4 regions of the Pseudoalteromonas sp. SR44-5 genome follow, and region 1 is predicted to be linked to each of the others. Evidence: predicted binding sites of a transcription regulator. Region 1 holds the regulator's gene; each other region holds the start of a gene.
The links. The regulator LexA, encoded in region 1, represses DNA repair genes until DNA is damaged. The targets are predictions, from matches to a motif close to TACTGTATNNNNATACAGTA.
Positions count from the first base shown of each region.

Region 2: the regulator LexA is predicted to act here: its motif matches at 5,811-5,830, upstream of uvrD (DNA helicase II).
Region 3: the regulator LexA is predicted to act here: its motif matches at 6,645-6,664, upstream of H5154_RS12165 (SulA-like leucine-rich domain-containing protein).
Region 4: the regulator LexA is predicted to act here: its motif matches at 5,723-5,742, upstream of ruvC (crossover junction endodeoxyribonuclease RuvC).

Region 1 covers NZ_JACJDT010000022.1:20,878-29,140, reverse strand. The annotation lists gene ctaD (cytochrome c oxidase subunit I) at 1-846, opposite strand, end outside; gene coxB (cytochrome c oxidase subunit II) at 846-1,988, opposite strand; gene lexA (transcriptional repressor LexA) at 2,410-3,027, opposite strand; gene H5154_RS12980 (hypothetical protein) at 3,102-3,896, opposite strand; gene H5154_RS12975 (PaaI family thioesterase) at 4,018-4,461, shown strand; gene H5154_RS12970 (hypothetical protein) at 4,458-4,838, opposite strand; gene H5154_RS12965 (hypothetical protein) at 5,006-5,722, shown strand; gene H5154_RS12960 (endonuclease) at 5,835-6,488, shown strand; gene hmpA (NO-inducible flavohemoprotein) at 6,556-7,737, opposite strand; gene H5154_RS12950 (NnrS family protein) at 7,748-8,263, opposite strand, start outside.
Region 2 covers NZ_JACJDT010000039.1:4,025-12,287, reverse strand. The annotation lists gene nfuA (Fe-S biogenesis protein NfuA) at 143-718, shown strand; gene H5154_RS17250 (hypothetical protein) at 731-1,003, shown strand; tRNA gene H5154_RS17245 (tRNA-Met) at 1,390-1,466, opposite strand; tRNA gene H5154_RS17240 (tRNA-Met) at 1,533-1,609, opposite strand; tRNA gene H5154_RS17235 (tRNA-Met) at 1,768-1,844, opposite strand; gene cysQ (3'(2'),5'-bisphosphate nucleotidase CysQ) at 1,987-2,784, opposite strand; gene nudE (ADP compounds hydrolase NudE) at 2,777-3,349, opposite strand; gene yrfG (GMP/IMP nucleotidase) at 3,411-4,061, shown strand; gene H5154_RS17215 (dUTP diphosphatase) at 4,058-4,681, opposite strand; gene H5154_RS17210 (YacL family protein) at 4,863-5,231, opposite strand; gene H5154_RS17205 (hypothetical protein) at 5,343-5,567, opposite strand; gene uvrD (DNA helicase II) at 5,895-8,060, shown strand; gene H5154_RS17195 (GNAT family N-acetyltransferase) at 8,038-8,263, shown strand, end outside.
Region 3 covers NZ_JACJDT010000019.1:61,913-70,175, forward strand. The annotation lists gene pabB (aminodeoxychorismate synthase component I) at 1-365, shown strand, start outside; gene H5154_RS12135 (CoA pyrophosphatase) at 371-964, shown strand; gene H5154_RS12140 (L-serine ammonia-lyase) at 1,064-2,440, shown strand; gene cysB (HTH-type transcriptional regulator CysB) at 2,500-3,477, opposite strand; gene H5154_RS12150 (hypothetical protein) at 3,795-4,553, shown strand; gene H5154_RS12155 (NCS2 family permease) at 4,576-5,868, opposite strand; gene H5154_RS12160 (sel1 repeat family protein) at 5,996-6,451, shown strand; gene H5154_RS12165 (SulA-like leucine-rich domain-containing protein) at 6,675-7,109, shown strand; gene H5154_RS12170 (YchJ family protein) at 7,150-7,629, shown strand.
Region 4 covers NZ_JACJDT010000004.1:43,948-52,210, reverse strand. The annotation lists gene tolB (Tol-Pal system beta propeller repeat protein TolB) at 1-505, opposite strand, end outside; gene tolA (cell envelope integrity protein TolA) at 515-1,441, opposite strand; gene tolR (protein TolR) at 1,443-1,877, opposite strand; gene tolQ (protein TolQ) at 1,864-2,568, opposite strand; gene ruvB (Holliday junction branch migration DNA helicase RuvB) at 3,516-4,523, opposite strand; gene ruvA (Holliday junction branch migration protein RuvA) at 4,531-5,148, opposite strand; gene ruvC (crossover junction endodeoxyribonuclease RuvC) at 5,150-5,674, opposite strand; gene H5154_RS03185 (ABC transporter permease) at 5,796-8,263, opposite strand, start outside.

The DNA.
Region 1 (8,263 bases):
TGAAAAGGTCGGCACTATAGTCGAGATAATGCCAAAGGCTGGCAGTATCATAATGTACACTTCAGGGTGACCAAAAAACCAAAATATGTGCTGGAACATCACCGGATCACCGCCCCCAGCAGCATCAAAAAAGCTGGTTGCAAAATACTTATCAGTCAATACCATAGTCACAGCACCGGCCAATACCGGCATCACAGCAATCAATAAAAAAGCGGTGATAAGCCATGTCCACACAAACAGCGGCAGCTTCATCCAAGTCATACCTGGCGCACGTAAATTAACGATAGTTACAATCACATTGATTGCGCCCATAATTGAACTAATACCCATGATGTGAATAGCAAAAACAAATAATGCGGTATTATCGTTACTGTAAGTTGTTGACAGTGGTGCATAAAAAGTCCAGCCAAATGCCGGGCCACCACCTGGCATAAATAGGGATGCCAGTAAAATAATAAAAGCAAAAGGTAAAATCCAAAAGCTCCAATTATTCATCCGTGGTAATGCCATATCTGGTGCGCCAATCATGAGTGGTACCATCCAGTTAGCCAATCCTGTAAAGGCCGGCATAACGGCACCAAAGACCATGATCAAGCCATGTACTGTGGTCATTTGATTAAAAAAGTGAGGCTCTACTAACTGTAAGCCAGGTTGAAATAACTCTGCGCGGATCACCATCGCCATGGCGCCACCAATTAAAAACATCGTCAACGAAAAAATTAAATATAAGCTTCCGATATCTTTATGGTTAGTAGTATAAAGCCAGCGTTTAAAACCTTTCGCAGGATGATGATGTCCATCATGGTGTGCAGCTTGATCATGTTGTTGCTCTGTTACGCTACTCATTATTTAGCCTCCGAAGTTGCATCAATCGCGGCTTGTATCTGACTCGGTTGAATTACATCCCCAGTGTCATTGCCCCATGCATTACGCTTATAGGTGATCACAGCTGCTAGCTGCTTGATTGATAACTGCTTGTCAAATGCTTGCATAGCGGTACCTGGGCGACCATGAAGCACTACATCAATATGATCTTTAATATCTCCTAATACTACCGGACTGCCTTTGAGCGCCGGGAAAACCCCCGGTAAGCCCATACCTGTTGGTTGGTGACACGCAGCGCAACTGGCCATATAGACTTGCTCGCCGAGTGTCATTAATTCTTCTTTTGGTAATGTTTGATCTAATAATGCAGCATCAGCAATTGCAGCGTTTGCTTTTGCCTGCTTAGCTTCGCTCAGCCAGTTTGCAAATGCTTGCTCAGATTTAGCTTCAACCACCACAGGCATAAAGCCATGATCCTTTCCGCATAGTTCTGCACATTGCCCTCGATAAATGCCCTCTTCATTAATTCTGGTCCAAGTTTCATTGATAAACCCAGGGTTAGCATCTTTTTTCACTGCAAAATCAGGCACCCACCAAGAATGAATAACGTCGTCTGAGGTCATTAAAAATCGTACTTTTTGATTAATTGGCAACACCAAAGGTTTATCAACCTCTAGTAAATAGGTGCTTGATTTATCTGCTTGGTTGGTAATTTGTTCTTGCGGGGTAGCTAAAATAGAGTAAAAAGAAACATCTTCTCCCATATACTCATAATGCCACTTCCATTGAGAACCAGTAATTTTAATGGTGAGATCAGCCTTACTGGCGTCTTCCATCGAAATTAAGGTTTTAGTGGCGGGAACAGCCATGGCAATTAAAATCACAAATGGGATTGCCGTCCAAAGGATTTCAACTTTAGTACTTTCATGAAATTGGGCTGGTTTTGCCCCTTTAGATTTACGGTGGTGGATCAGTGCCCAAAACATCACGGCGAACACGATGACCCCAATCACACAACATATAATAAATATTGTCATGTGCAGCTGATAAACATCATTACTTATATCTGTTACGCCCTTACGCATATTAAACTGGCTATTAGCCAATACTTGCTGCGGTAGAACAAACAATATAAGCCACAAGGTAGAGCTCAATTTACCCATGTGACGGCTCCTTTAAATGCTATTGCAAAACGCAAAGCGAAAAGGCGGCACAGCTTTATTCGCGCCAATTCGTTATTTTTTATTGTTACTGAATATTAACGCAACCCTAAATTATGCTATTGAGCAAAATTGTTAGACTTTTAAAGTAGCTGTTAACACAGTGTATTAACCAATTAGTTAAAAAATGAACAATTAGCAAGTTTTAAGAGCAATTAAATTCTTTTTTGGTGCATAAATAACAGCTAAAAATCAGCGCGTTATTTTGTAATTAGGGATAATATTAGAGGGCTAAAAGTAGCTGGTAAGTAGATTTGATAGGGCTTAGGACGCTATAGCTAAGTATAAAATCTAGCCATTAAAGCGGTAAAAAATTAAATGCACCAAACTTCACCAATTTGGTGCAAAATATAGATCAAAAAATTTACATCCAATCAGCGTTGCGGATCACCCCAACAGCCAACCCTTCAATATTGAAAGATTCATGTTCAAGATCCACTTCAATCGGTGAAAATTCATCATTTTCAGCATGTAAAAAAACTTTTTTACCTGCTTTTTCAAGGCGTTTTACTGTTACATCGTCATCAACACGGGCAACCACCACTTGGCCATTTTCAGCAACTTGAGTGCTGTGTACTGCCAATAAATCGCCATCCATAATACCAATGTCTTTCATACTCATGCCTTGCACACGCAGTAAAAAATCAGCAGCCGGTTTAAACAAGAGTGGATCTATTTTGCAATGACTTTCAACATGCTGCTCTGCCAAAATAGGCTCACCAGCGGCAACTCTGCCTATTAGAGGTAAACCAAGTTGTTCCGGCTCATCCTCTTCAACTAACTGAATACCTCGACTAGCACCGGGCTTCATTTTAATAACGCCCTTTTTCGCTAATGCCTTTAAATGTTCTTCCGCTGCATTAGCACTTTTAAAACCTAACGTTTGCGCAATCTCAGCACGGGTTGGCGGCATACCGGTATCTTTAATAAAAACTTTAATAAGTTCGAGAATTTGAGCTTGGCGATTCGTTAATGGGCGCATACAACTGGTTTTCCATACAGTACATTTAACTGTGAGTATATACAGTTATCTGAAAATCGCAAATATAAATTGGCTTAAAATCGCGCCGTTAATAACAAGCTCATACTATTTAAACCACTTCCAGAATCAAGCGCAGATCCAAGACCAAACTTTAATGCTACATGTTGATTAAACCAATATTGCGTTTGCAGTTCATAGTTGTCTTTTAGATTTTTCTGATTCCGAATATTGGCAACGACTCCCACTGACCATGCTTGATTTACATAATAAACCGCCTGCCCCTGCACATAACGATAACGCCCTGCCAATTGCTTTAGCTCTAAATCCCAACCTTGATTGCTAACTATATTTGTCCAACGAACATAAGGAGCATAAGTCCATTCAACCGCGACTCTTTCATTATCTTTGCCAAACCACATATCATGGCGCTCTAAGCGACTGTAATATACATTGAACCCTAGTTGTAACTGTTCATTCATTTGCTTACCAACAGCGGCACTCACTAAATAATCAGTATTTTGCCAATAGCTATTATCCTCACAGAGGCGCTGCGCGCTGGCACTAATAACTAATCCTGCGGGACCATAGATGGCAGCATCGGCATTTAAATAGCTAAAATCATCATTAGCAAACCCACCAATAGCATAATTATTGACTTGATTTAAATACGCTTTTAGCTCGTATGGACCAGTCAAAGATTCAAGATCTTGCGCAAAATATCGATACCGTGCGCCTAAAAAAGATTCATCTAAACCAGCTAAATCGGTAAAACCAATATCGAGTTGATGTTGGGTACTAGCAACAGCCTGCGGCTGAGCAACAAGGCTCATTAATAATATTGCACCACATCCAAATACCTTTACTTTCATCCTTAAGATCCATTAACAGTTAGATAATATAGGTACATTTTATCTATTTTTATGATCTTAACTGTAGGAAAATGTTTAAAAGTGTAGACTGATTTAGTAAATAACTTAGTGAGGTAGACAGATGAGTATTTGGTATCAACCGATCACCCTAGCACAATGTAAGCAACTTGATGACGGCATAAGTGGTCAAGGCACATTGATGAAAACCATGGGCATTGAAATAAGTGAAATAGGCGATGATTATTTAGTAGCAACGATGCCCGCGATCCCAGCTCATCATAACCCTATGGGTATGGTGCATGGCGGCGCAAATGTTGTACTTGCAGAAACGGTGGCGAGTTATGCTGCAAACTTTGCTGTTGATTTTACAAAGTTTTATTGTGTTGGCCAGGAGATCAATGCCAATCATCTAAAAGCATCACGTAATGGTATATTAACCGCGATAGCAGCACCACTACACTTAGGCAAGCGTACATCCGTATGGGAAATAAAAATCACCAATAGTCGTGGAGAACTGTGCTGCGTATCAAGAATGACCGCAGCAATTGTAGAGCGAAAAGGCTAACTTGAAAGTGGATAAATTGTAATTTCAATACCTGCGCCAATAGCAGAAATACGCAATAAAGTATCGGCACTGAGCGCTTGATTAAAGCATTTTGGCGAAGTGCCTGATTCAAAGCCAATATCAAAGGTGCGCTTTGAGCATGATAACCACTGCTTTAATGCATTGCGTGAGCAAGATTCAATTAACTCACATAAGTGGTTAATCGCTTTATCTGGTGAGATAACGTCTTCATTAGACTCAATACGTGCTAGTTGACGGTACTCATCTTTATCGTAATGCAAAACCACAGCACTTTTTTTTAAGTCTGCAACTAACAAACTAATATCTTGCTTTGATTCAAGCTCTAGATCTACATTTAAAAATTGAATTTCCGACATTGTTTCATTTTTACCCTGCGTTAATAACAACGCAAACTTTAACCTAATTTTGCGTATATACCAAATCTAGAGTAGCTAGTTTTATTTTGTTGATGCGACAATTTGCCACATTGGCAAACTCAATATAATTTATAGAATACCGCACTAATAACAAACAGGTAGTCACTATGGATAAACGCATTTTTAAACATGCGCGTAAGTTTCACAAATGGTTAGGTTACTTATTAGCGCTACAAATTTTTGCATGGTTACTCGGTGGTTTAATTATGAGTGCTATACCGCTTGAAAAAGTTCACGGTAAACATTTAGCTGCGCGGCAATTAAATAACCCATTCAAACAAGCTGATTATCTAGCCTCAGTTGATAATATCGTTGCAAAAATTACTCAACCAAGACAAATTAGTTATAGTCACTTTTTAACAATCCCTACCATTATTGTGAGCAACAGTAACGGTGAGTACAGCTTTAACGGAGTTACTGGCCGTCCTTTGGTAGCACCGAGTAAAGCGCAAATTATTGCCAATGCCCAAGCTCATCTATTAATCAATGCGCAAGTAACAGACGTGATCAAACTAGCTAAAGGTACTAGCGAAGTTGGCTTTAAAGAAAATATTTGGCAAGTAAATTTTGACGATACGTTTAACACCACACTATATTTATCCGCTGATAGCGGCCAAGTTATTACTGTTCGCAGCACAATTTGGCGAATTTTCGATTTTTTCTGGATGTTACACATAATGGACTATGAGCAACGTGAAGATTTTAATAACCCATTATTAATAAGTTTTGCAGCCAGTAGCGTATTGTTTTGTTTAACTGGCTTTATTTTATTACTACAGAATATCCGTTTTAGAAAACGTACTTCCCGTCGCCCAAGTAGCTAACCTTACCTTAGAGATGAGTTAAAATTCCCACTACATCACACAGTTAAGCGATTTACTTTTTGAATAATCGCTCTAAACTAGCGCTTCCTGTAGTTCACTAAAGTGATTGGATATGCCGCATTTAATTATTGCGCTGGTATTGTGTTGTGTGAGTTTTAACCTTTATGCAGAACAATTCACCAGTTTTTACAGCGCAAAAAAACACCTCATCAAAACCCTTCCTGATAACGCCACCAGCCTCTATTGTGGCTGTAATATTAAACGCCAAGGTAAAAAACTGGTGCCCGACCCAAATGCATGTGGTTATGTGCCTCGCAATGCGGTTACTCGTTCAGGCAAACCAAATGCGCGCGCAACTCGGATTGAGTGGGAACATATTGTGTCTGCATGGGAATTTGGTCACCAGCTACAATGCTGGCAAGATGGCGGCCGAAAAAATTGCATTAAAGTCAGTGCGCAATTTCGGAAAATGGAAGCTGATATAAATAATCTCGCTCCGGCAATTGGTGAAATAAACGCAGACCGATCTAATTACAGCTTTGGCATGATTGCAGGTAATGCAAGCCAATATGGTCGCTGCCAGGTAAAGGTAGATTTTAAACAGCGTGTGGTAGAGCCGCCCTTTTATGCACGAAAACGCATTGCCGATGCTTATTTTTATATGCAAAAAACCTATGGTTTAAAAATTTCCGACAAGCAACAAAAATTATTTACCGCATGGCAAAACCAAGCTTTAGCAGCGAAAAATAGCAATGCTGTACTTTAAGTAGCCAAAACCATAAAAAAGGCGCATTTCGCGCCTTTTCACTTAAAACCTGCATTTAGTTTCGTCATTAAATATCTTGATGTGGGCCAAACACCTCGTAGTGAATACGCTCAGCAGCGACTCCTAATACGAGTAATTGCTGTTTAATTGCAGCCATAAACCCCGTTGGGCCACAGATGTAGAAATCACCTTCTTCAAGCGGTAGCTGCTCAGCAACAGCGCTGACATTCATCAATCCAGTAAACTCAGCTCCCTCGCCACCTTGATTAAACCAAGTGTAGTAATTTAATCGAGTATGCGCCGCGGCTTGCTCCGCCAAAAACTGACTAAATGAATGCTGCAGGATATTTTCACAGGCGTGTAAATAGGTGACCGCTTGATTCGATGTATCACATAATAATGTTTGTAACATTGCCAGCATCGGTGTTTGACCAACGCCCGCAGAAATTAATACCACAGGTTTTTTATTTGCGCGTAAAAAGAAGTCTCCAGCCGGTGGATAAAGCTCCACAACGCTGCCCACATCAAGTGAGTGCAAATAATTAGATACAATCCCCGCTGCTGGCAATAACTCTTTTTTCACGCTAATACGGTAATTTTCACCATTACTTTGCTGAGAAATAGAGTATTGGCGTATCTCACTATACTGTGTATAAGCTGGTTTTACTTTGATACCTAAATACTGCCCTGGTTTATGAGTCATTACCGCTTTACCATCGACTGGCACTAAAGTAAAACTGGTTACTAACTCTGATTCAGGCTGTTTTTTAGCAATAACAAATGCTCTAGTACCCGACCAGCCACCGTGGTTATTTTTACTGTGCTCGTATAGCGCCGCTTCTTCGGTAATACAAATATCAGCAAGTAGTGCGTAAGCCTCACGCCATGCATATTCAACTTCAGCTGTAAATTGCTCAGGGAGCAATTCTTTTAAAGTGCCAATCAGGTGTCCGCCAACTATTGGATAATGCTCAGGTAAAATATGCATGCTGGTATGCTTATGATTAATGCGTGCCAGCGCCTCTTTTAATACGGCTAAATTATCAATATTTTGAGCATACGCAGCCAAGGCATTAAATAATGCAAATTGCTGACGGCCACTACGTTGATTGGCCATATTAAAAATATCCTGCAGCTCAGGGTTATGACTAAACAGCCGGTTATAAAAATGCTCCGTGACAACGGTGCCCGCCTGCGCCAATAAAGGCGCTGTGCTTTTTACTATTTCAATGGTTTTATCAGATAACATACAACTTCCTTTAACCACGACGCCCATCAACACGACGCCGCGTTAAAATAGGAATACAGTGGAATAAGAACAATAAAAATGCCACGATCCACAGTACAGCACTCAGCTGCCATGCGATGTGTGGCCCAATAACAACAGGTAATAACGAACGAATAATTGCTGCAATAAACACTAAAGCAAACGCCACAGCCATAAAGTGAGGAATAGTTAAAGGGCGGCCAGTATGACCATGAGATACCCGCGTCATCATCGCTAAGATCATCATGCCAATCGTACCTATAGTGATCATATGCAGCGCGTCTTTAAACAAAATAACCGAGCTGTAAAAACTCAGCGCAAGCAATACTAAACCAAGCCCAAGAGCTAGATAAGAGAAGTGCAACGACCATAACAGTGGTACTTTGAGTATTTGATTATTCCACCACAACAATGAGCGACTTAAATGCACTACAGCAACAACAGCCAATGCCCAACCAGGATTAACGCTTGCTATAAATAATTGGCTGATAAAATAAAGCGTGACAGC
Region 2 (8,263 bases), on a different contig from region 1:
AAACACTCAGTAAATGATCAATGTTTGCACGCTACCATTGCTTAAAATAGATGCCAAATTTTTACGCTCAACACTGGCGACAACGCGATGAGCGGAGTATGATAACCAGTATCCGAGTAATTTAGTCAAGTATAGTTGTTTTATGATTTCTATTTCCGAAACCGCACAATCGCATTTTGCAAAATTATTAGCTGACCAAGCTGAAAAAACAAATATTCGCGTATTTGTTGTTAACCCTGGCACATCACAAGCGGAATGTGGTGTATCTTACTGCCCTGAAGATGCAGTAGAAGCCACCGATATTCGTCTTCCTTTTAACGGCTTTGATGCTGTAGTTGACACAGAAAGCGCGCCATTTTTAGAAGAAGCTGAAATCGATTTCGTTACCGATAAAATGGGCACCCAGTTAACACTTAAAGCCCCCAATGCTAAAGCCCGTAAAATCGGTGATGATGCAGGACTTAACGAACGTATTCAACACATGTTAGAAACAGAGGTTAACCCTCAGCTTGCTAACCATGGCGGCCAAGTAAGCCTTGTAGAAGTAACTGCTGAAGGTATTGCTGTTCTTCAATTTGGCGGTGGCTGTAATGGTTGTTCTATGATCGATGTCACACTAAAAGAAGGCATTGAAAAAGAAATGATTGCTAAGTTCGATGAAATCACCGGTGTTGCTGATATTACTGATCACAAAGCTGGCGATCATTCTTACTATTAATAGTAGGCAGTCATGCTAAAGCCGCTGATATATCGCTTAGGTTCAGAGCCTAAGCTCAGTTTAAAGCGCTTTTTACGCGGCTTAGCACTGTTTGTGCTAGCCGTGATATTAATCACCCTCGGCTATTATAGCCACTACAGCTTACAAATCATCGGCTTAGTAATTTTAGCCATCGCACTATTCTTCGCCGCTTGGGGCTACTTAGGTATCTTTGCTAATCGCTTTTCGCAGGTATTAGACAGAAAAGATTCCCGTCCAGAAGAAGATCCTGATCTTTGGAAATAGCCAAAGCTCTAGGTTCTATCAAAATACTGCCATGAAAAAGCACTCATCAACAATACCTATTTAATTTGTCGTACTTTATTTCAGTTGTTGCGGGAGCCTGAGTTTATGAAGAACGAACCGACGACCTTCGGGTTATGAGTAGCCCAATTTTCGCACTCACTGAATTTTAGACATAAAAAAACACTCATTTTAAGAGTGTCGATTCATTATTACTTGATTTCAGTGGTTGCGGGAGCCGGATTTAAATAGATGGCCTTTGCTGGCTAATGTAGAGCTGAGACCGACGAGCTATTTATTTCACTGAGTTTCAGGCATAAAAAAACACGCTTTAGGCGTGTCTGTTTAATATTCTAAATTGTAATTGTAATTGTAATTGTAATTTCAGTTGGTTGCGGGAGCCGGATTTGAACCGACGACCTTCGGGTTATGAGCCCGACGAGCTACCAGGCTGCTCCATCCCGCGCCTGAAATATTAAGTGTTATTTTACTTCTTACTTAATTAAAGAAGTCAGCCAACTCACTAAAGAATTGGTTGCGGGAGCCGGATTTGAACCGACGACCTTCGGGTTATGAGCCCGACGAGCTACCAGGCTGCTCCATCCCGCGCCTGTATATTTTAAGTCTATCGACTAGTGATTTTTAACTCTCACCAAGAGTTTACAGTAACCGCTTCTTTAAAAGAATTGGTTGCGGGAGCTGTGAAAGGTGAAGAGTGAACCGACGACCTTTTAAAACTTCCAATGCACCAAATCATTTAAGAAAATTGGTTGCGGGAGCCGGATTTGAACCGACGACCTTCGGGTTATGAGCCCGACGAGCTACCAGGCTGCTCCATCCCGCGCCTGTAATTTCTTTTTCAACGGTTTCGCGTTATTTGCGAGCCTGTTTCGAAGAGAGCGCTATAGTATAGGAATCATATTATAATGCAACAGTTAAACTGCTTAAAGCTGTTCAACCGAACAAAAAGCAAACAAACAGAGTAATTAAAGCGCTCTTTGGTGTGGACTGATCATTTTTTGCCACTCCCAATCAGGGTGACCCATCACTATAAAGTCAGGGTTCTCTGTACTCTCACGCTGATTGTAGGTTAATGGATTAAATTCAGCATCAGTAATACAGCCACCTGCTTCTTCAACAATTATTTGCGATGCTCCCGTATCCCACTCACCTGTTGGCCCTATCCGTAAAAAACAGTCAGCTTTACCCTCAGCAACAATACATGCTTTTAAAGAGCATGAACCTACAGCAACTGTTGTAAACTGCGCGTTCAAGTATTGACTAACAGCTTCAATTTTTTGACGACGACTAACAGCCAAAGTTAAGTTATCTGGAGTGGCAACATTGATCTGCTGCTCTACGCCATCAACACGCTTAAATGCACCATTTTGATAACTGGCAAAATAAGTTGTCTCTTTCGCTGGCCAATAAATCACCCCAAGCACTGGGCGATTGTTTTCAATCAAAGCGATATTTACCGCAAAGTCGCCGCTTTCTAAAATAAACTCACCGGTACCGTCCATTGGATCGAGTAACCAATAGCGCTGCCAATCTTGCCTATCTGCTAAAGCAGGGATTGGTGTTTCTTCTGACATAATAGGAATATCTGGCGCTAGTGCTTTTAATCCAGCAACTAACACATCGTTAGCGGCTAAATCGGCTTTAGTGACAGGTGTGTGATCTGACTTTTCTTGCTGGCCAATATCATCTTTCTTGTAAATAGCCATAATCGCAGCACCAGCGCTTTGCGCAAGCTCAATACATGGCTCAAGTAATTCAATCATTCGCAGCTCCTGATTCTAAATGCTTAGTTAATAATAGCAAAGCTGCAACGCTTCGTGCTTCGGTGAAGTCTGATTGTTGTAATAATGACTGCCAATCGGTTAATGGCCACTTAACAACCACTAATGGTTCTGGCTCGTCCCCAACTAAAGTTTGCGGATAAAGTTGTTGCGCAAACAATATGTGCATAGTCGCATTAAAGTAACTGGGTGCCATTGAAACCACTTTAAGTGGCTGAAGTTGCTCAGCACCAAAGCCAACTTCTTCTTTTAATTCTCGGTTTGCTGCTTGTTCTGGTGTTTCACCAGGATCAATTAAGCCTTTTGGGAAGCCTAGTTGATAATCATTAGTGCCAGCACAATATTCTCGTACTAACAGTAATTCATTATCAGCTGTTAATGGCACTATCATTACAGCCCCTCGGCCACCGCCGCGGATCCGTTCGTATTGACGCTGTTCGTCATTTGAAAATTTTAATTCAAGTGATTCCACCGTAAATAATCGGCTTTTAGCAACAACTTCGGTGCGAAGAATTTGTGGTGGTGTTGGGTGCTTTTTCTGTGTCATTGGCATTAATTTGCTATCATGGCAGTTAGTTCAATAATAAACCCTATAAGATGAAATTCCTATGTTAAATTGGTCAAAAATCGATACTGTGCTGCTAGATATGGATGGCACTTTGCTCGATCTCCATTTTGATAATCACTTTTGGCTGACAGTGATCCCTGAGCAACTCGCTATCGCAAAGAATATTAGTTTGGCACAAGCCCAAGCGGATATATTAAAACGCTATCAAGCCGTTAGCGGTCAAATCCAATGGTATTGCTTAGATTACTGGGAACAACAACTTAATTTACCTATTATGGAGCTAAAATATCAGCATCAGCACCTCATTAAAATGCGTGAGGATGTACCAGCATTTTTAACATCGTTGCGAAAAGCGGGTAAAGAGTTGATTTTACTTACCAACGCACACCCGGAAAGTGTCATGCTCAAGTTTGAAAAAACCAATATTGATAACTATTTAGATGGTGTGGTGTCGACTCATCAATATGGTGTGAGTAAAGAGCAGCAAAGCTTATGGCAGCAAGTACAACTCGATTTAGGTTTTGATAAGCAGCGTACGCTGTTCGTTGACGACAGTTTAGCGGTACTAAACGCCGCAAAAGAATATGGTATTGGCCATTTATTGGCGGTTGCAAACCCAGATAGTAAACAACCGCACAATGAAATCAGTGACTATTTGAGCGTCACTGATTTTCGTGACATGCTGCCTTAATTTTTAGGGTAGCGAGCCTCTAAGCCTTGATATACAAGCTTTGCAAAATCAGCATGTTCCGTATTCAGGCTTTTAACGACCTCAACTAAATGCTCGTTATCTTCTTTGCCATGCCATTCTTTAATGTAGCTACCATCTTTATAACCATGATCTTGGCGGAAAAAATTAAGCGTATTTTTACCTACATAGCCTCGATATAAATCATCAATATCCATACCTATTTGCGCCATACATCCAGCGAAGGCTGCGGCGTTAAAGGTTTTCTCAGCGACGGCTGACGCGGCGAGAATTTCTAACGTTTGTTTGAAATCATCAGCTTGTTGCGGTGCACTTAACTGTTGTTCCAACTGCTTAGCAAGCTCTAAATAACTGGTCTCACCATCAATGCGTAACGATAAACCGAAGTGAAAAATATCAACCAATTCTAAAATAACTTGCTCGGTATCTGGAGTTTGCTTTTTCCACCATTTCCAACCGTAATGATCAAGCATTTCAGCGCATTCAACCCAAATAGCGCGATACCATTCAAAGCCTTGGCTAAACCATTGATCATGAACTTTGGTGTTCATGGCATTTTGCATTTCTAGCATCACCACTAGTTTGTTTAAATTGGCAGACATATCTCTTCCAGTTACTATTTTAATTGCCGTAATAATACAGATAAATACTCTTCGATGAAATCGATTCTACGTACTGATTGTGGTTAATACGCAGAGGTCGCTAACACAAATATTGCCAATATAGCTAAGGGCATTTCATTACGCGGCACCCGAGGATATTTTGCTAACTGAAAACTGACGGCTACCTGCCTGTAGTAAATTCTTGCCATGAATTAATCAGGTCTACAAAATCTTCAAAACCACAGCCGCTACTTAAACCATTTTCTTCAAGCATCAGTTCATCGTCTTGATAAGCAAATAAATCTTCAGAGTCTTGATGCAAGGCATGGGCTTCAAAAATGGCTTCATCTTTATTTAAAATCAAATCAATTTCTTGACCTTGCAGTGTCAGCGGCTCGAAACTTCTAGCAACTGAGGCGATTAAAGCCTGCACCATGGCGATTTTATCTTTACCGATTTCTTCATTAAGCCAACGGCCAATAACAGCATGTTCACTGCTAATTTTGATACGTAAGCCACTGATTGGATCACGTATAAACTGGTATTCCATAAGGTTCCCTAAATACAACTAATGATCGGGATTATACCCTAGTCAGCTATGAATAAATAAAGCCAGATACAAAAATAGCGCTAAAAAGCGCTATTCTTTGAAGTGATACAGCTACCGATAAGATCTAAACCGCGCGGCATCAATGATTGCCCAAATATAGACGATCGGCAGTAATATAAAACCAATCGCAACATAAATAAGCGCGCCACTAATAACCCACGCTAGGAAGAAACCAATTGCCGCCATGATCCGGCCTTGAACTAACTGCCCTAAACCTGGGAAAAATATATTACAAATCGCTGCGATAACATTACCGCCTGAACCTTGCTCTGCCATGTTAACCTCAATTATTAATTTAATTTTATTCTTATCTACTTACATTCTTCATGCCAATTATTTAGTTATTAAAAATCAATATGTTAAAATCAACGGTAATACGAAGAACTAGCTAAAATCGTGATTTTTACTAAATATAAGTCAAATTGGCGATATCACTTCACACCATTGATCTAGCTTAGCTAAAAAATGACTATAAATGAATCATTAAGTTTTTAAAGCCTTTAGACTATGTATTAAATTAACTGGTTATAAAAACAGTATTTTATTTAGCCTAACAAAAACACCTGTTATACTGCTTTTAATATTGATTGAAAAGGCGTGATGATGGACGTTTCAGAATTACTCGACGGTTTAAATGATAAACAACGGGATGCAGTTGCAGCCCCACTCCAAAATATGCTGGTGCTTGCTGGCGCAGGCTCTGGGAAAACTCGAGTACTCGTTCATCGTATCGCATGGTTAATGCAGGTTGAGCAAGCCTCCGCTTATAGTATTTTTGCAGTAACCTTTACCAATAAAGCAGCTAAAGAAATGCGCACGCGCGTTGAACAGGCCCTTCAGGCACCAGTAGGTGGTATGTGGATTGGTACTTTCCATGGCTTATCACACCGTATATTGCGTGCCCACCATCGCGAAGCAAACTTACCAGAAGCGTTTCAAATTTTAGACTCTGATGATCAACTTAGAATGATCAAACGCTTATTAAAAGCCATGAATATTGATGACAAAAAATGGCCTGCAAAACAGTTTGGCTGGTATATCAGCGCCAAGAAAGATGAAGGTCTGCGCCCCAAAGATATCCAAGCTTACGACATCAACGAACAAATGATGCTTAAAGTTTACACCGCTTATCAAGAAGCATGTGATCGAGCCGGATTAGTTGATTTTGCCGAAATCTTATTACGTAGTTTTGAAGTACTAAAAAATAATCCAACCTTACTACGTCACTACCAGCAACGTTTTGCCCATATGCTAGTAGACGAGTTTCAAGATACCAACACCATTCAATATGCATGGCTTAAATTATTAGCCGGCGATACCAACAGCATCATGATCGTAGGTGATGATGACCAAAGTATTTACGGTTGGCGTGGTGCTAAAATTGAAAACATTAAGCGCTTTTTGACCGATTTTAAAGCCGAAACTATTCGCCTTGAACAAAACTATCGCTCTACTGCCACTATTCTAAAAGCGTCTAATGCACTTATTCAAAATAACTCAGACCGAATGGGTAAAAGCCTCTGGACTGATGGCAATGATGGTGAACCTATTTCTGTTTATGCCGCTTTTAACGAATTAGACGAAGCGCGCTTTGTAAGCAGCAAATTACGCAGCTGGTTAAACGCTGGTAATGCCCTACAAGATGCGGCGATTTTATATCGTAGTAACGCGCAATCGCGGGTACTTGAAGAAGCCATGTTACAAGAAGGCTTGAAGTACCGCATTTACGGCGGTATGCGCTTCTTTGAACGTCAGGAAATTAAAGATGCGCTGGCATATTTACGGCTCGTAGGTAATCGTCAGGATGATGCTGCATTTGAGCGAGTGATTAACACTCCTGCTCGTGGCATTGGCGATAAAACCTTAAGCCATATTCGCGATTGTGCGCGTAGCGAATCATTGCCATTATGGTACGCCGCCAAAGCCATCGTAGAACAACAACATTTATCAGGACGTGCGGCGACGGTTGTTACTAAGTTTGTTGAACTGGTAGAACATATTGAAGATAAAATTGGTGATCTCACTTTAGAAGAGCAAGCGAAATACGCTATTCAAACATCTGGTTTAATGGCGATGTACCAAGCAGAAAAAGGCGAAAAGGGCCGCGCCCGGGTAGAAAACTTAGAAGAGCTGATCAGCGCCTGTGGCCAATACGAACTCCCGGAAGATGAAGAGTTTAGCTCACCACTGCAAGGATTCTTGGCTTATACCTCACTGGAATCCGGTGATGGTCAAGCTGAAGAACATGAAGATGCAGTGCAAATGATGACGTTGCACTCAGCGAAAGGCTTAGAGTTTCCACTCGTATTTATGGTTGGTGTTGAAGAAGGCATGTTCCCATCTCAACAAAGTAATGAAGAATCAGGTCGGTTAGAAGAAGAGCGTCGTCTTTGTTATGTCGGCATGACTCGCGCCATGGAAAAACTCTATATTAGCCATGCCGAGAGCCGCCGTCTTTATGGTCAAGAAAAGTACCACAGTCCATCACGCTTTTTACGTGAAATGCCTGAAGATTGTATTGAAGAAATTCGTATTAAAACTCAAGTATCGCGACCACCCGCAGCAGGACGATTTAGCTCATCAGTAAGTCATGCCGTATTTGAAGAAAGTGGCTTTAGCTTAGGACAACACGTATTACATGCAAAATTTGGTATGGGAACGGTTATTAATTACGAAGGCAGTGGCGCTCAATCTCGCGTACAAGTGAATTTTGATGACTTTGGTAGTAAGTGGTTAGTAACTGTTTATGCACGACTACAAGCCATTTAACTCGTTAATAAGTAATATCCTACCGCAAATTGCCTATGCTAAACATAGGCAATTGCTACTCATTACTGGCGAACAAAACTGGTGTTATCAACAGGCTAATGAGTTACTCAAGCAACTTTGCCATCCGCTTGTTAAGGTATTATCAACTAGTGGCGAACTCACTGACAGTAGCTGGCCTGAACATACTCATCAAATTCTTGGCC
Region 3 (8,263 bases), on a different contig from region 1:
AAAGTTTTCCTGCAGTACACCACTTAGTCAGTACCGTGACAGCAAAGTTAGCTGACGATAAAACTGCGGTTGATCAGTTGTATGCTGCTTTTCCGGGAGGGTCAATCACCGGTGCACCCAAAATTCGTGCGATGGAAATCATTGAAGAATTAGAACCGCATCGGCGCAGTATTTACTGTGGTTCAATCGGTTATTTGAGCGCTTGTGGCAATATGGATACCAGTATTACCATCCGAACTTTAGTGTGTCATAAACAGCATATTTATTGTTGGGCTGGCGGCGGCATTGTTGCTGATTCACAAGTGGATTTGGAATACCAAGAAACTTACGATAAAGTAAATAAAATCTTACCTTTATTGAAGTAACCTGTGTGAATAGCAAACAGCTTATGGCTCGTTTTCAGCTAACTGCGCCTGCCAATGAGTATATACAGCCAGCTGATAAGAGACATTTTAAACAACGTCCTCAACGAGCCAGTGCCGTTATGTTACCGCTGATTGATGTAGATAACAGCGCGCACATATTACTATGCAAACGCCCAATGTTCTTAAATCACCATCCTGGGGAAATTTGCTTACCAGGTGGTAAGCATGAGTTGAGCGATGCAAACTTACGCCATACTGCACTGCGTGAACTTAGTGAAGAGCTAAATATCGCCCCATCAAATGTCACTGTCATCGGTCAATTAGGCGATTACTCAACTCTTACCGGCTTTACGATTACACCGTTCGTTGGTGTATTAGCCCCAGATACACATTGGCATGCAGACCAAAATGAAGTGGCCGCCAGTTTTTTGCTGCCCGTCAGCGCACTCGCTGATGTAAACAATTGGCAACCCTTACCTTTTCATCGCTTTGGCAAAACTATTACTTTACAAGGTTTTTCAACTCCTTACGGACTACTTTGGGGAGCCACTGCTAGCATTATTAAAAACTTTACAAAACAGCTTGCCATACCAGTATAAATCTCAATTGCAAAGGGTTACAAGGGTACAATTACGCGTTATTATGTGCGACCGTTCAAAGGCAGCAATCGTGCTGAGTAAAAGTAGAGTAAAGTTATTATGATCAGTGCATTCGATATGTTTAGTATTGGCATTGGCCCGTCATCATCACACACCGTCGGCCCAATGCGCGCATCGCGTTTATTTGTTAACGAACTACAACAACAAAACTTGTTAACCGATGTCACCAGCATTAAAGTTGAGCTATATGGCTCATTGGGACAAACAGGTATCGGCCATGGTTCAGGCAAAGCAGTTATCCTCGGACTTGCGGGTTATGATCCGGAAACCATTGATGCCGATTTAGTAGACGATATTCTCGCTAAAATTGAAAATGAACAAGTGATCCACTTAAATCAAGTGCATCAAGCAAAGTTTCCAAAACAAGGAGCGATTGTATTCCACCGTCGTAAAACTTTGCCAAAACACTCAAATGCAATGGAGATCATTGCTTTTAAAGGCGACGAAAAACTCCATAGTAAAGTTTACTATTCAATTGGTGGCGGTTTTATTGTTACCGATGAAGAATTTGAAAACGAAAAACAAGCTGCGCTCACTGTCCGTGAAGAAAATCCAGCCCCCTTTCCATTTGGCAGTGCCAAAGAATTATTAGAAATGTGTAAGGAGTCAGGCTATAGCGTATCAAGCTTGATGATGAAAAATGAAAAAACCTTACGCACAGAAGATGAAATAAAAGATGAACTATTCAATATTTGGCAAGTAATGAAAGCCTGTATTGAACGCGGTATGCGCACCGAAGGAATTTTACCTGGTGGTTTGAAAGTTAAACGTCGCGCCCCTAGCCTGTACTTAAAGCTCAATATTGAAGTCAGCAATGACCCCCTACGCGCAATGGACTGGGTGGATTTGTTTGCCCTTGCTGTTAATGAAGAAAACGCTGCAGGTGGCCGTGTAGTTACAGCCCCAACTAATGGCGCAGCAGGTATTTTACCTGCGGTATTAATGTACTACCACACATTCATTAAAGAAATAGACCGCGATATTGCAACTCGTTATTTATTAACTGCCGCTGCAATTGGCATCCTGTATAAAAAGAATGCCTCAATTTCAGGTGCTGAAGTTGGTTGCCAAGGCGAAGTTGGCGTCGCATGTTCAATGGCTGCTGGTGCACTGACTGAAATTGTCGGTGGCAGTGTATTACAAGTAGAAAATGCCGCTGAAATTGGCATGGAGCATAACTTAGGGTTAACCTGCGACCCTGTCGGTGGATTAGTACAAGTGCCGTGTATTGAACGTAATGCGATGGGAGCTATCAAAGCAATTAATGCATCGCGTTTGGCTATTCGTGGCAGTGGCGAGCAAAAAGTATCATTGGATAAAGTTATTAAAACCATGCTTGATACTGGTAACGATATGAAAACTAAATATAAAGAAACCGCTCGCGGTGGCTTAGCTGTAAATATAATTGAGTGTTAAGTTTTATAGTCATTAAAAAAGCCGCAATATGCGGCTTTTTTGTTTTCAAAAGATTAAAGTCACTTAACCGGTAACTCTATATCTTCAAACAGCTTATCTACGTCATCTTGATTACGTAGTAAACTCGCTCGCTCAACCCGCTCTTTGGTCAAATGTGGTGCAAAACGCTCTATAAAATCATACATATACGTACGTAAAAAGCTGCCTTTTCTAAAGCCAATTTTAGTGGTGCTGGCTTCAAATAAATGGCTTGCATCAATACACACTAAATCGGTATCTGCAATTTGATCAATCGCCATTGATGCTACAACACCCACACCTAAACCTAAGCGTACATAGGTTTTAATCACATCGGCGTCAGTTGCTGTAAATACAATGTGTGGTTCAAGTCCCTGCGCATTAAATGCTTTATCAAGTTCTGAACGGCCAGTAAAACCAAATACATAAGTAATAAGTGGATACTGGGCAATATCGGCAACGGTCAGCGACTCTGCTTTTTTAGCTAGTGGATGGTCTTTTGCCACCACAATACTGCGATTCCAGTGATAGCAAGGTAACATTACTAAATCAGAGTATAAATGCAGTGCTTCAGTGGCAATTGCAAAATCAGCATCGCCTCGAGCAGCAGCATCAGAAATTTGCTGCGGCGTACCTTGGTGCATGTGCAATGACACCGCAGGGTACTTTTTCATAAATCCTTGGATCACACTTGGCAGTGCATACCGTGCTTGGGTATGTGTGGTGGCAATATTCAACTTACCTTGATCAGGTAATGTATGCTCATTTGCAACCGCCTTAATACCCTCTACTTTAGAAAGGATCTCACGGGAAATATTAATTATTTCAGTGCCCGCGCTGGTAACGTGGGTTAAGTGTTTTCCACTTCGCCCAAAAATCTGCACGCCCAACTCATCTTCCAACATACGTACTTGCTTAGAAATACCTGGCTGTGAGGTAAACAAACTTTCAGCGGTTGCTGAAACATTAAGTTTATGATTTTGGACTTCGACGATGTATCTGAGTTGTTGTAATTTCATGGCTGCATTTTTTAGTGTAGTTATACTGCTTATTTATAAATGCTACATCGCGTCAAGCCAAGTTTTTTCTGATTAACAATAGAAAAAGGCTGTCTGGAATCGTATTTATAAGGTTATTTGCTTAGGCTAGCATAATCCCTCGTCTTGAGGTAGCCATCTTTTGAGCTGACGCGCAAAATGAAAAAATATCATACGCAGATAGTAATAAATGATGAGAAAGTGAATTCTTTTTTACATAAGCCGCGCAAAACTATCCCGTTAGCATATATTTAATGTAAGATTAAAATTATTAGCTTGTGAAATTTGAGACCTAAACCATGATCGTTTCTATTATTATTATGTTGATTGTTGCACTGATTGTCATTGCCCTCTGGGTCAGTGCGGTACAACAGCATAAAGAGAAACAAGAAACAGAACGCCGTAAAGACTTAACCAAACAAAAAAAAATCATTGAAGAATCAGAAGATGTTCTAGTAAATAGCGCCAACATACCTATGTCAGAACATATTTTACGTATTCTGCAACGGCGTATTCATGATGCGTTAGCAGCAATGGTGCAGCTATCTCCTAATTCAAAAGAGTTAAAGAATCGCTTAAAAGAAGCCAATGAACGTTTAGGGAACTCAATCGACACCGCTAACTCAGAAAACTTAGTGTTACCCGATAACGACAAGCAATTAATAGCACTTATTCAAGGTATCAAGAAAGTACGTGCAGTGCTTCGCTCAGAGCATGGTAAAGGAAAAGTAGACAGCCAAATTTTTATTGCTGAAGACAAGCGCTTAGAAAAGCTCCAATTACGAATTAATATTGAAAGCCAGATTAAACGAGGTATCTCAGCGCGCTCTGCGAATATGGTCGGTTCTGCACGCCAATACTTTGAAAAAGCGTACGCAACTGTATCAGCAGTAGCTTATAGCGACGATTATATAACTACAAAACGCCAAGAACTCGAAGGTTATTTAGAAGCAATAAGCACCGACCTTAAAGCCTCCAATGCAACTGCACTGAAGAAAAAAGCAGAGCAAGAACAAGATGATTTAGACGTGCTTTTTGCACCAAAGAAAAAGTGGTAAACCACTTTTTCTTTGTATTAACTTAGGATAAAAACGCAAATTTTATCACAAACATCGCTGTCAATATCCACACACTGATGCTTACTTGTTCTCGTTTACCACACAATACTTTAACAGCTGTATAAGAAATAAAGCCCAGTGCAATGCCATGAGCAATGGAGAATGTTAGCGGCGTCATCAGTAATACCACACTCACTGGAATGGCATCTGTCATATCATCCCAATTTACAAACTTGAGGTTTTGTAGCATTAGCACCGACACGTATAAAATAGCTCCCGCAGTTGCATAAGCTGGCACCATTTTCGCCAAAGGTGCAAAAAACATCATCAATAAAAAGCACATTCCTACAACCACAGCTGTAAGTCCTGTTCTGCCACCCACAGACACCCCTGCAACTGACTCTATATATGAGGTTGTGGTCGAAGTGCCCAATACTGAACCGGCAATGGTTGCGGCACTATCAGCACTTAATGCTCGTCCTAAACGTGGCATATTACCTTTTTCGTCCGCTAAGCCTGCTTTTTGAGTTACCGCAACTAAAGTGCCTGATGTATCAAATAAATCAACGAACAACAATGCAAAAATGACGCTAAGCATTGACAACTCAAATGCCGCTGAAAAATCAAGTTGCATAAAAGTAGGCGCAATTGAAGGTGGCATAGATATCACGCCTTGATACTCTACCAAACCCAGACTTAGCGCGATCACAGTTACTAATAAAATACTGATCAAAACACCGCTTTTAAAATCACGATAAAGTAGCGCTGCAATAACAAAAAAGCTAAAAATAGCCAACAATGGACCGGCAGCCGTTATATCACCCAGCTGCACTAATGTTGCAGGGCTGGCCACAATGATCCCGGCATTTTTAAGCGCAATTAACGCTAAGAACGCTCCAATTCCTGTTGCAATGGCTTGCTTTAACACCAATGGAATAGCATTAATTATCCACTCCCTGACTTTGAACAAACTCAGGAACAAGAAAATACAGCCCGACATAAACACAGCCCCTAATGCTGCTTGCCAGGTATAGCCCATACCTAATACAACACCATAAGTAAAGAAGGCATTAAGCCCCATACCAGGAGCCAAAGCTAACGGATAATTTGCCCAAAAGCCCATGATAAAGCAGCCAATAGCGGCAGCAATACAAGTTGCCACAAACGCAGCACCTTGATCCATACCAGCTTCAGCCAACATAGCAGGGTTGACAAACACAATATAAACCATAGTAATAAAGGTAGTGAGACCAGCAATACATTCGCGGCGCACAGTCGAGTTGTGGTCGCTAATTTTAAATAACGCGTCGAGCATAAGTGAGTTTCATTTTAGATGACAATAATTGCGTGATTTTATCATATATTTCAAGAATAACAGGACAATTAACCTGATATTAGACTAAACTGAGCAGGTAAATGACAACAATAATATGTGTGGCACTATGACAGATACCTCGCCAATTGGCTTAGATTTAGAACAACAGTTAGAAAACGTATTATCGTTTATCACCCAACCGAGCAAAGCCCCACACAGTGCGGTTAAAGCTGATACTCCTGATAACACTGTTAATAAAGCCCTGTATTATTTAAAAAATGATCAACCTCCTCTCGCAGCTAAATGGATGCGCTTAGCTGCAATGTCAGGTAATCAGCGAGCCCAATTTTATCTCGGATTATTTTTTATCAAAGGCCAAGGCGTACCTACTAGTGTTTTTCATGGCGCGGTATGGCTAAGTTTAGCCAGTAGCCAAGGCTATGAGCCTGCAGCAACTGCCTTAACTGATTTACGTAAACATCTAACCACCCGCCGCTTTAAAGATGCCCAGTGTTATGCAGCAACACTGTATGAGCAAATACACCAACAGCAGTTTGCTCACCTGATCCCCAACTCACCTTAAAAAGGGACTAATCTACCCTTTTCATTAAAATCAATTGCCACCTCAATGTAACTAAGTAATATATTGTTTTATAAAAATTATTTTATTTTATGCACATTTCCTAAGCTGATGGTATCAAATAAATATAAAAATCGTTCAAAAAGATAGCAAAAAACACTTGCACACAAACACTGTATAAACTACTGTATATGAGTACTGTATAAACAACCAGTGAGTGAAACTTATGTTACAGCCAATTACCGTCAGAACAGTTAAAAGCTATCAACAAGATAATTTAAGCGCATCAGTAAATTTGATTCAGATAGAAGATGAGATCTCTGCAACTTTTGAACTTCTAAAGGTGTTACACCATTACAATAATAAAAACGCATGGACGTTACTGATTGCACCGGATCACGTACCAAGTAAAGCTTTACTCGATTCATGTTCTATTGATACCAGTAAACTATTAGTGATCAGGCAAAAGCATCTGGTTAATTTAGAGTATGTACTAAATTCTGCACTACATAACGGTAACTTTGCAGCGGTGATCTCCTGGACAGACATTGTGAGAGACAATCAAATAGCTAACCTGTCATTAAAGTTAGATCAAGCCAGTGCAAAACTATACTGTTTTACTAAAACCCAACAAGCTACAGAGATAGCATTAGCACAATAAGCTGTTAAAATGCCGTTTTTTAATAAAGCGTATTTTAATTATGACCTCACTCACTGACAGTCTTTGCTTATGTGGCAGCGAACAAAGCTATAGCGATTGCTGTGAAAAATTGCATTTAGGCAATATACAAGCAACAAGCCCAGAGCAACTAATGCGCTCTCGCTTTGTTGCTTATGCCTTAAAAAATGCTAAGTATATTTACCAAACTTATGCACAAGAAAAACAAGCAGCAAACCCACTCAGAGAAATTGCCGATTTTGCTAATAGTTGCCGCTTTATAAAATTAGCCGTGATCAGTGCAGATCAGCAAGAGTACACTGGTTGTGTTGAATTTTGTGTTAGCTATTTTTATCAAAACTTGTTTTGCCAACTGCATGAAAAATCAAGCTTCATAAAAGAAGATGGCCAGTGGCGTTATCTCGATGGTGAGATCTTCCCTGTTGCAGATATAAAAATTAGCCGCAATGATGAATGCCCGTGTGGTAGTGGTAAAAAATATAAAAAATGCCACAGCGTGTAACACTTTCTTAGAGTATAGTTTTTACCGTAAGTATTTATAAATAATCATAAATTCAAAAAACTCGCAAGCCAACGTGGTCTGTCTAAGTGCGATTAACTCTTTGTTGCTTAACCTAAATTTTGGTTCATGTGTTTTCTAACGCATTGATTTAAATCACTAATATTACTTTTACTCTCCAGCCAAAATTTTCAGGGAAAATAAGGAGAATTTACGCGTCAATAGCATGCCCTATTACAAATAAATTCAACGCAGTTAACATTGAAAAATAGCCGCTGGAGATGGATTTATTATCCGAAGCTCAGATTACTTCCGCCAGTAGAATAACGCGGTAGCAGTTATCGAGCCAACGAGGTTACAAACCTCTTGTCACGATTAAATCACTCCTAGATTAAACAAATTTTAATTCTGAAAGGTCAACATGCTCTAGTACTTCACAACAACACCTATAAACAACTAACTCATCCATAAAACATATCTATACTGCGTTAGAACCAGCCCCGTAGCATGCTAATATCTAGTCATATCAAAAAACAATAAAGGAACAAATGTTAACTAAATTTCAAGTGTCAAAAAAACACTATAATAAAAACTAGAAAATAAATCGTTATTATTTTTATATTTTTTAAAATAATTA
Region 4 (8,263 bases), on a different contig from region 1:
CACTGATGCGGTGTGCATAACGTCTAAAACCGGTATCACTGATCACACTTTCGCGTGCTTCTTGAATATGATCTTGGTTTTTAATAAGTTTTCCGTTACTCATCATTTGCGTTTCACCACCAGTGATTTGGCCTCGGATAACATCAATAAGCTCATAGCGTACTAAGTAACGGCCATCAGTTTGTTGTTCGACTTCACCAACTAAAATCGCTTCAACACCTTTATTTACCCAAGCGCCATAGTCTACGTCTGCGTCTTTACTAGGTAACTGTGGCATGGCATTAACGTCAATGGGTTTAAATTTACCGCTACGCATTAAATCCGCAGCAATCACATCACTGAGCTTTTGTGGAATTGGCCCCACACCTTTATACTTAAATGGCACGATCGCAATAGGTCGCGCGCCATCAATGCCTTCGGTTATGACTATTTCAAGTGCCGCATTTGCAACACTGGTAAAGCCTAAAACGAAAATTAAACAAACTGTTTTCAACTTGTTGAACATACCATTCCTTTAAAATTGTGGCTTAATTGTTAAGTTAATATTTTTTAATTGCTCAAACACATCTTTATCTTTAGAAACTGGCAGTGTATCAGCCATACGAACAGCTCTAAGCGCCGCTTCACATACTAACTTATCACCACCTAAAGATGTAACTTGTGTGACCAGACCATTAAAACCTAAGCGAATATTCACACGGCATTGTTGATTTTTCATCTTTTCATCAATTAATAAATTTTGCTGAATACGCGCCATAATTAATGCTTTATATTTATCAACCTCAGTGCCTACCTGTTGCTGACGTATTTTATTACGTGCAGCTTGCTCTGTAGCTAGTTGCTCTTGCAGCATTTGCTCTTGTAACGCTTTTTGACGTGCCTCTTCAGCAGCTTCTGCACGTTTTTTAGCAGCTAACTCTTCGCGTTTACGGTCGTCTTCAGCTTTCTTTAAAGCCTCTTCTTCTGCTTTACGTTTTTCAGCAGCAGCTTTAGCAGCAAGTTCAGCTTGTTCTTTTTGCTTTTCAGCCTGCTGCGCTTTTTCACGTTCTTTTTGCTCTATTTCACGCGCTTTTTTAGCTTGAGCTTGGGCTTGTGCGGTTTCTTTCTCTTTCGCGCGACGCTCTTGCTCTAACTTTTTGATCCGGCGGTCTTCAGATTCACGCTGTTTACGTGCATCAGATGCTCGGCGCTCTAAATCACGAATGCGCTTATCTTCAGCACGTTTTTTATCATCTTCTTTGCGTTTCAACTCAGCAATTTTTTGTTCAACCATTTTCTGGTCAACAGTCACCGCTGAAACAGCATTTTCAGCATCAGGCATAGCCTTGTTCAAGGTAACTTCCATTACTGTAGGCGGTGAAGTATGAAAACTCGCGGTTCCAATCAAAACGCCAACTATAGCGAGGTGCAATAGCACTGATTTTAATACTGAAGGACCCATATTAGCTTTTATTCCCTTCAAACGATTCAGTCATTAATCCAACTGAAGGTACACCGGCATTTTTTAAGAAATCCATCAATAATAGTACTTCTTGATACGATACTTTACCTGAGCCTTTGATCATCACTGGGGTTTCTGGGTTTTTCATCAGTTGCAACTTGATAACAGCGGCAACATCTAATGCTTCCATCGGTTCTTCTGGATCTGTACCGATACTGACATAGTACTTACCTTGTGCATCAATTGAAGCAATGATCGGGGGCGTATCTTTAGTATCAACTAAATCTGATTCTTCCATTTTTGGCAAATCAACTTTAACGCCATGAGTGATCAAAGGCGCAGTGGCCATAAAAATAATCAGTAGCACCAGCATTACATCAATGTAAGGAACTACGTTTATCTCTGCAACAGGACGACGCTTCTTACGCTGATACATTCGCTTTTGCCTCTATTTGGGTAGCTGCTTGACGGTGTAAAATATTTGCAAACTCTTCCATAAAGTTAATGTAGTTAGATTCTAGCTTTTCAACTCTATTAGCAAAACGGTTGTATGCAATAACCGCTGGAATAGCAGCGAATAAACCCATAGCTGTTGCAATAAGCGCTTCAGCTATACCTGGGGCAACCATTTGTAAGGTTGCTTGCTTAACTTCGCCTAACGCGATAAAAGCATTCATAATGCCCCATACAGTACCAAACAAACCAATGTAAGGACTGATAGACCCCACTGTTGCTAAAAACGATAAACTTGATTCTAATTTTTCGATTTCGCGAGATAACGCAACTCGCATTGAACGATGCGTCCCTTCCATTACAATGCTAGCACTTTGAAAAGAGTTTTTCTTATGGCGAGCAAACTCTTTAAAGCCTGCTATAAATAATGCTTCAACACCAGTTGAGCTACCGCTACGCGATGAGATCTCATTGTAGAGTTTACTTAAATCAATGCCTGACCAAAATTTTTGCTCAAATCGCTTAGTATTGGATAATGCATCCGAAATTGCTTTTTTACGCTGAAAAATAATTGCCCATGACATCACTGACATAGCTAATAATGCCAGCATAACTAATTGCACAAGAAAACTTGCTTCTAGAATTAAATCTAAAAAATTAAGCCCTGAACCCACATTAAACTCCTAATAAGATTTCTTGTATAAATAACATTTCATTATACGCTAGGTATATGACCGAAAAAATGGCCAAAAGTTGCAACTAGTGTATCTATTCAGCTCAGTACTGACAACGCTATTGCTGTGAATTAGCAACAAAAAACGTTGAAGAGCAGGCTGACTCCAGTTTTATAGCCTTGTTCGGCAATCTTGACGCAACAATTTAAGATTGTACTGCCGAGGTAAATACATGCTGGGGTGCTTATTTATAAACAAAAACTGTGTAAAACACCCTCTTTATTCACTCTTAATGAATAAACAAGCATAATTGACTATAAGCATAGTCATTGCAACAGTTTAACTAATCTATAAAAAAATCATTCAAACAAATAAAACATCACAAATTCAATAGATTAATATACGACCGTGAATTTTATGAACAAAAATAAAGCGCTCATAAAAATCTTGCTATTAGTTTTTTTTATCTGAAAATTAAATTTTTCTAGTTTGAACAAAAACCAACTATTGCGTATTATTCTCCCATACCGAGCTAGCGCAGCAATGAATACTTCATTCAGCCCAGTTCTTTGCAATATGATTCTGATTTTTCGTATTGCTACGCTTAAAGTCTTCTTGATAAAACTTGATGAATTTAAGCAGTGTTACTTAGATTACTTCCTTCAACTTGTTGTTTGCCCGCATTTTATGCGGGCTTTTTTTTGCCTGCAAATCACGCACAGCACTACCTCGCTATGGCGCATACAATATCGTTTACAAACTTAACAGTATGTGAATTGCATTAGCCCAAATAACTAAATAATCTAAACTTTAAGTAATATGCTAATCACGCGATTAACTTAAACACAGCAAAATAGACATTTGAATAGTGGCTAAAAGAACAGTATAGAAGATGTATGAGGTGGGTTTGCAGCCATACGCACGCATACAGCTACAATAAATGTACTTTATTCTTGTTTGGGTAATAAGCCAAAGTGATGATAGGCGTTATCAGACACAATACGCCCTCTTGGCGTACGTTGGATAAATCCTTGCTGGATGAGGTAAGGCTCGATCACATCTTCAATGGTTTCTTTTTCTTCACCGATGGCGGCGGCTAAGTTGTCTAACCCTACCGGCCCCCCCATAAACTTTTCAATGATCGCGAGTAAATATTTACGGTCCATATAATCAAAGCCGCTTTTATCGACATCAATCATATTAAGTGCCAGCTCTGCCACTTCGGCATTTACAGTACCGTCTGATTTAACTTGCGTGTAATCTCGTACCCGGCGTAATAATCGATTGGCGATACGTGGCGTACCACGAGAGCGTTTAGCAATTTCAATGGCGCCTTCATCACACATGGCTAAATTTAAATAATGAGCAGAGCGCCCCACTATAGTCGATAAATCTGCCACCGAATAAAACTCTAAACGCTGCACAATACCAAAACGGTCTCTAAGTGGTGAGGTTAACGAGCCTGCGCGAGTGGTAGCACCAATTAAGGTAAAAGCGGGTAAATCGAGCTTAATGGAACGAGCTGCGGGCCCTTCACCAATCATTAAATCGAGTTGATAATCTTCCATTGCAGGATAGAGTATTTCTTCAACTTGCGGGCTTAGCCTATGTATTTCATCAATAAAAAGTACATCGCCTTCTTCTAAATTGGTCAGTAGTGCGGCTAAATCACCGGCTTTTTCAAGCACTGGGCCCGAGGTTGTTTTAATACTGACATTCAGCTCATTGGCAACAATGTTTGCTAGTGTGGTTTTACCCAAACCCGGCGGACCAAATATTAATAAATGATCAAGCGCTTCACCCCGACTACGTGCAGCTTCTATAAATATTTCCATTTGCTGTTTAACATGGGGCTGACCAGTATAATCGGCTAATAGTTTTGGTCTAATCGCGCGATCGACTACATCTTCATTACTTTGTTCAGTCGCATCTATTAAACGATCCGCTTCAATCATGGTTTACTCACAACATTGATTTTAGAGATTCTTTGATCAGAACCTCTGTAGACATACCAGGCTTGGCCACTGATTTTACTGTTTTTTGTGCTTGCGCCAATTTATAACCTAATGACACTAACGCAGAGATTGCATCATCTGCCGCATTATTAGCAATAAGTGCGTCAGATGCGGGCTCTATAACTGCATTATCACTAAATGGCGTGAATAAGTCATTACCCCAATCTTTTAATCGGTCTTTCATTTCAAGTACCAGGCGCTCTGCGGTTTTTTTACCTACACCTGGCAGTTTCACTAAACTGGTGGCATCTTCGTTATTCACACAGCTAACAAATTGCTTAGCCGACATCCCTGAAAGTATTGCTAATCCGAGCTTTGGCCCAACGCCATTGGCTTTTAATAGCTCTCTAAATAATGCTCGCTCAATTTTATTATTAAAGCCAAATAATAACTGGGCGTCTTCTCTTACTACAAAATGAGTATACACAATGGCATTTTCGCCAATGTTTGGTAAATCATAAAAACACGTCATCGGCATGTTAACTTCGTAACCAACACCGCTTACTTCAAGCAAAATTTCTGGCGGTTGTTTTTCTACTAAGATGCCATTTAAGCGACCTATCATGTTATTTCCTTAATCGTCCTCTAACGGTTTTACTGGCACTGCCCGCTAGTTTTATTAAATTTTGATCGGAATGAGCATGGCATATCGCAATGGCTAATGCATCGGCTGCATCCGCTTGCGGTGTGCCTGGCAATTTTAAAATATTTTTAACCATATGCTGCACTTGCGATTTATCGGCACCACCGTGCCCTACCACCGCTTGTTTAATTTGCCGCGCCGAGTATTCAAACACCGGTAACTCAGCCATTGCCGCACCAACAATTGCAGCCCCTCTGGCTTGGCCTAATTTAAGAGCTGAATCAGGATTATGCGCCATAAATACTTTTTCAATGGCAAAATGATCGGGAGAGAATTGTTCGATTAGTTGACTGATCCCTTGATAAATCATTTTTAATCGAATAGGAAACTCGTGATCGGCCAGTTTTATACAACCGCTGCCTAAATAAGTAAATTTAGCACCTTGATGGGCAATCACCCCATAACCGGTTAATCGTGAGCCAGGATCAATCCCTAAAATAATAGCCAATACTTGCCCAATCAGTGTAAATAGTTAAGTACGCTAATAATGCCAGAGCACTGTATAAATTACCAGTGCATTATTGGCATAAAAAAGCCCGTAAAAACGGGCTTGTTTAATTGCTAACCTTTTAGGCTAAAGAGCGTAGTAACCCTTGGGTATTTTTACGCATGGTTCTAGCTATCATAAAGTAGCCTAGTGATGCCACAAACACACCACCCACTAATGGTCCAATAAGCCAAATATGCGGGTGCAGCTTACCTGCTAAGTCAAACATCTCACGTTGCACTATTAATAAAGCCACATCACTGACCAACGCAGCGACAAAACCAGCAGCGCTGCCCAGCAATAAAAACTCATATAAAGTGGCATTTTTTATTAGCCGCCCTTTGGCGCCTAAGGTACGCAATATGACAATTTCCTGCATCCGTTCACCAAGGCTTGCTTGCACTTGCGAAATTAAAACTAAGCCACCACACATCACCACTATCGCCAGTACAAATCCAATTGCCAGCGATACTTGCGAAATAGTAGAACGTATTTGTTTGACAAAGCTGTCAACGTCGATGGCGTTGATTGTCGGGTAGGCACGTAGTAGCTCACTAAAGTCGCGTTTTTGATCGGCTTCGATACGCACCGATGAAATATACGTCGCAGGAAAATCACCCAGTACATCAGGACTTAATATAATAAAGAAATTAGGCTTTAAAGTAGCCCAATTAACTTTACGAACACTGGTGATTTTGGCATCAAATGACTGGGCGCCAATCAAAAATGTTAGCGTATCACCCAGTTTCACATCTAAACGCTCTAGCATAGATTCTTCGATCGATGCTTCAGCGGTGGCATTGTCGGCAAACCACTGCCCGTCTATGATCTCATTTTGCACAGGGACTTGCTCTAACCATGTAAGATTTAGTTCACGGCCAATACCTGCGCGTGCTTCTTCGTCTTTCTTCTCGTTGTCTTGCAATGAGACTTCGCGAGCAACTAATTCACCATTAACAGCGTTTACGCGACCACGAATAGTCGGATAGAACTCAGATACTTGAATATTTTTTTGCTCTAAAAAGCTTGTTACGTCTGGCAATTCAGTTTCGGTTATATTTACTAAAAAAGCATTCGGCGCGTCGCTTGGAAGTTGCGATTGCCAATCTGCGATCATATCGTTTTTCAGCACCACTAAAAATAACAATAGCTTTATTGCCAACGAAAAACTGATCAACTGTACCGCATTAGCATTGGCACGTTTTTGCAACGAAGCAATCGCTAATGACCAACTATTCCCCGGGCGCAATCCTAGTTTACGTCCGCTGCCAAAAATTAATCGAGATAATACAAACAGTATTGCAATCAAAATTAAAGTAGAGACAAACAAAATAGCGGTAATTTTAAGGTTATTACTAAACAACCACATTAATAAAAAGACTGTTAAGCCCGACATCGCTAAATGCACTTTACTTACTAGTAGCTTATCGCCTAAGTTACGGCGTAATACCCTAAGCGGTGGAATATCAAATAAATCTAATAACGGCTTGATTGAAAACATCACGGCACAGATAACGCCAGTACTAATCGCCACAAACCACGGTTTTATACCCGCTGCAGGAAGAGTATTGTTCATTGATTTAGCTAAATAACTAGTGGCTATCTCTTGTAAACCATAGCCAATGGCTAAGCCAAGTATGACCGACAAAGCACACACCAGTGATAAATGCAGTAAGTAAATTTTGCGAATTGTCGATCGGCTACCACCTAAGGTTTTCATCATCGCAACTGGGTCATATTGGCGTTCGCAATAACGCTTTGCAGACACGGCAATCGCCACCGCCGCTAAAATAATGCCCAATAACCCCGCTAATAATAAAAAGCTTTCAGCGCGGTTTAAGCTATTTGCAATCGGCGACTGTCTGTCTTTAACACCATACCATTGCTGGTTTTCTTTCATTTGTGGTTTTAGCCAGCTATAAAAGTCAGTAAGGTTACTCTCATCCCCTGCATACAACTGGCGGTAAAAAACACGGCTGCCCGGCTGGATCACTTCAGTTTTGTCTACATCTTGGTTATTTAACAACACACGACGACTACTTGAAAAAATATTAAATGGCGCATCTGGCTCTTCCACCAATACTTTTTCAATATTAAATTGCGCAGCGCCTAGCTCAACCGTATCACCTACTTTTACATTTAGTGCATAAAATACCGATTCACTAAACCACACATTACCAACAGTTGGCCCTTGCGTGGCCACTTCAACCTCTCCGGTTAAACTGCTTTTAACTTTTAGTTCGCCCTTAAGTGGATAATGCTCCGACACCGCCTTTACTGAGCTTAATTGCATTTCGTCATTAGCAAACAACATAGTATCAAAGTAAGTGAGTTGTGCGGTTTGTAAGTTGTATTCGCTTGCTGTTGTTAAATATTCACCCGGTAATTCATGGTTGCTTGCCAGCACGCGATCAGCGGCAATAAAGGCACTGCTTTTTTGCGCTATGCTTTGCCCTATGCGATCAGTCACCATAGAAAGCGTTAAAACCGTCAATACCGCCAACGCTATGGCCGCACAAATCACCGTGAGTTCACCACGGCGAAATTCAC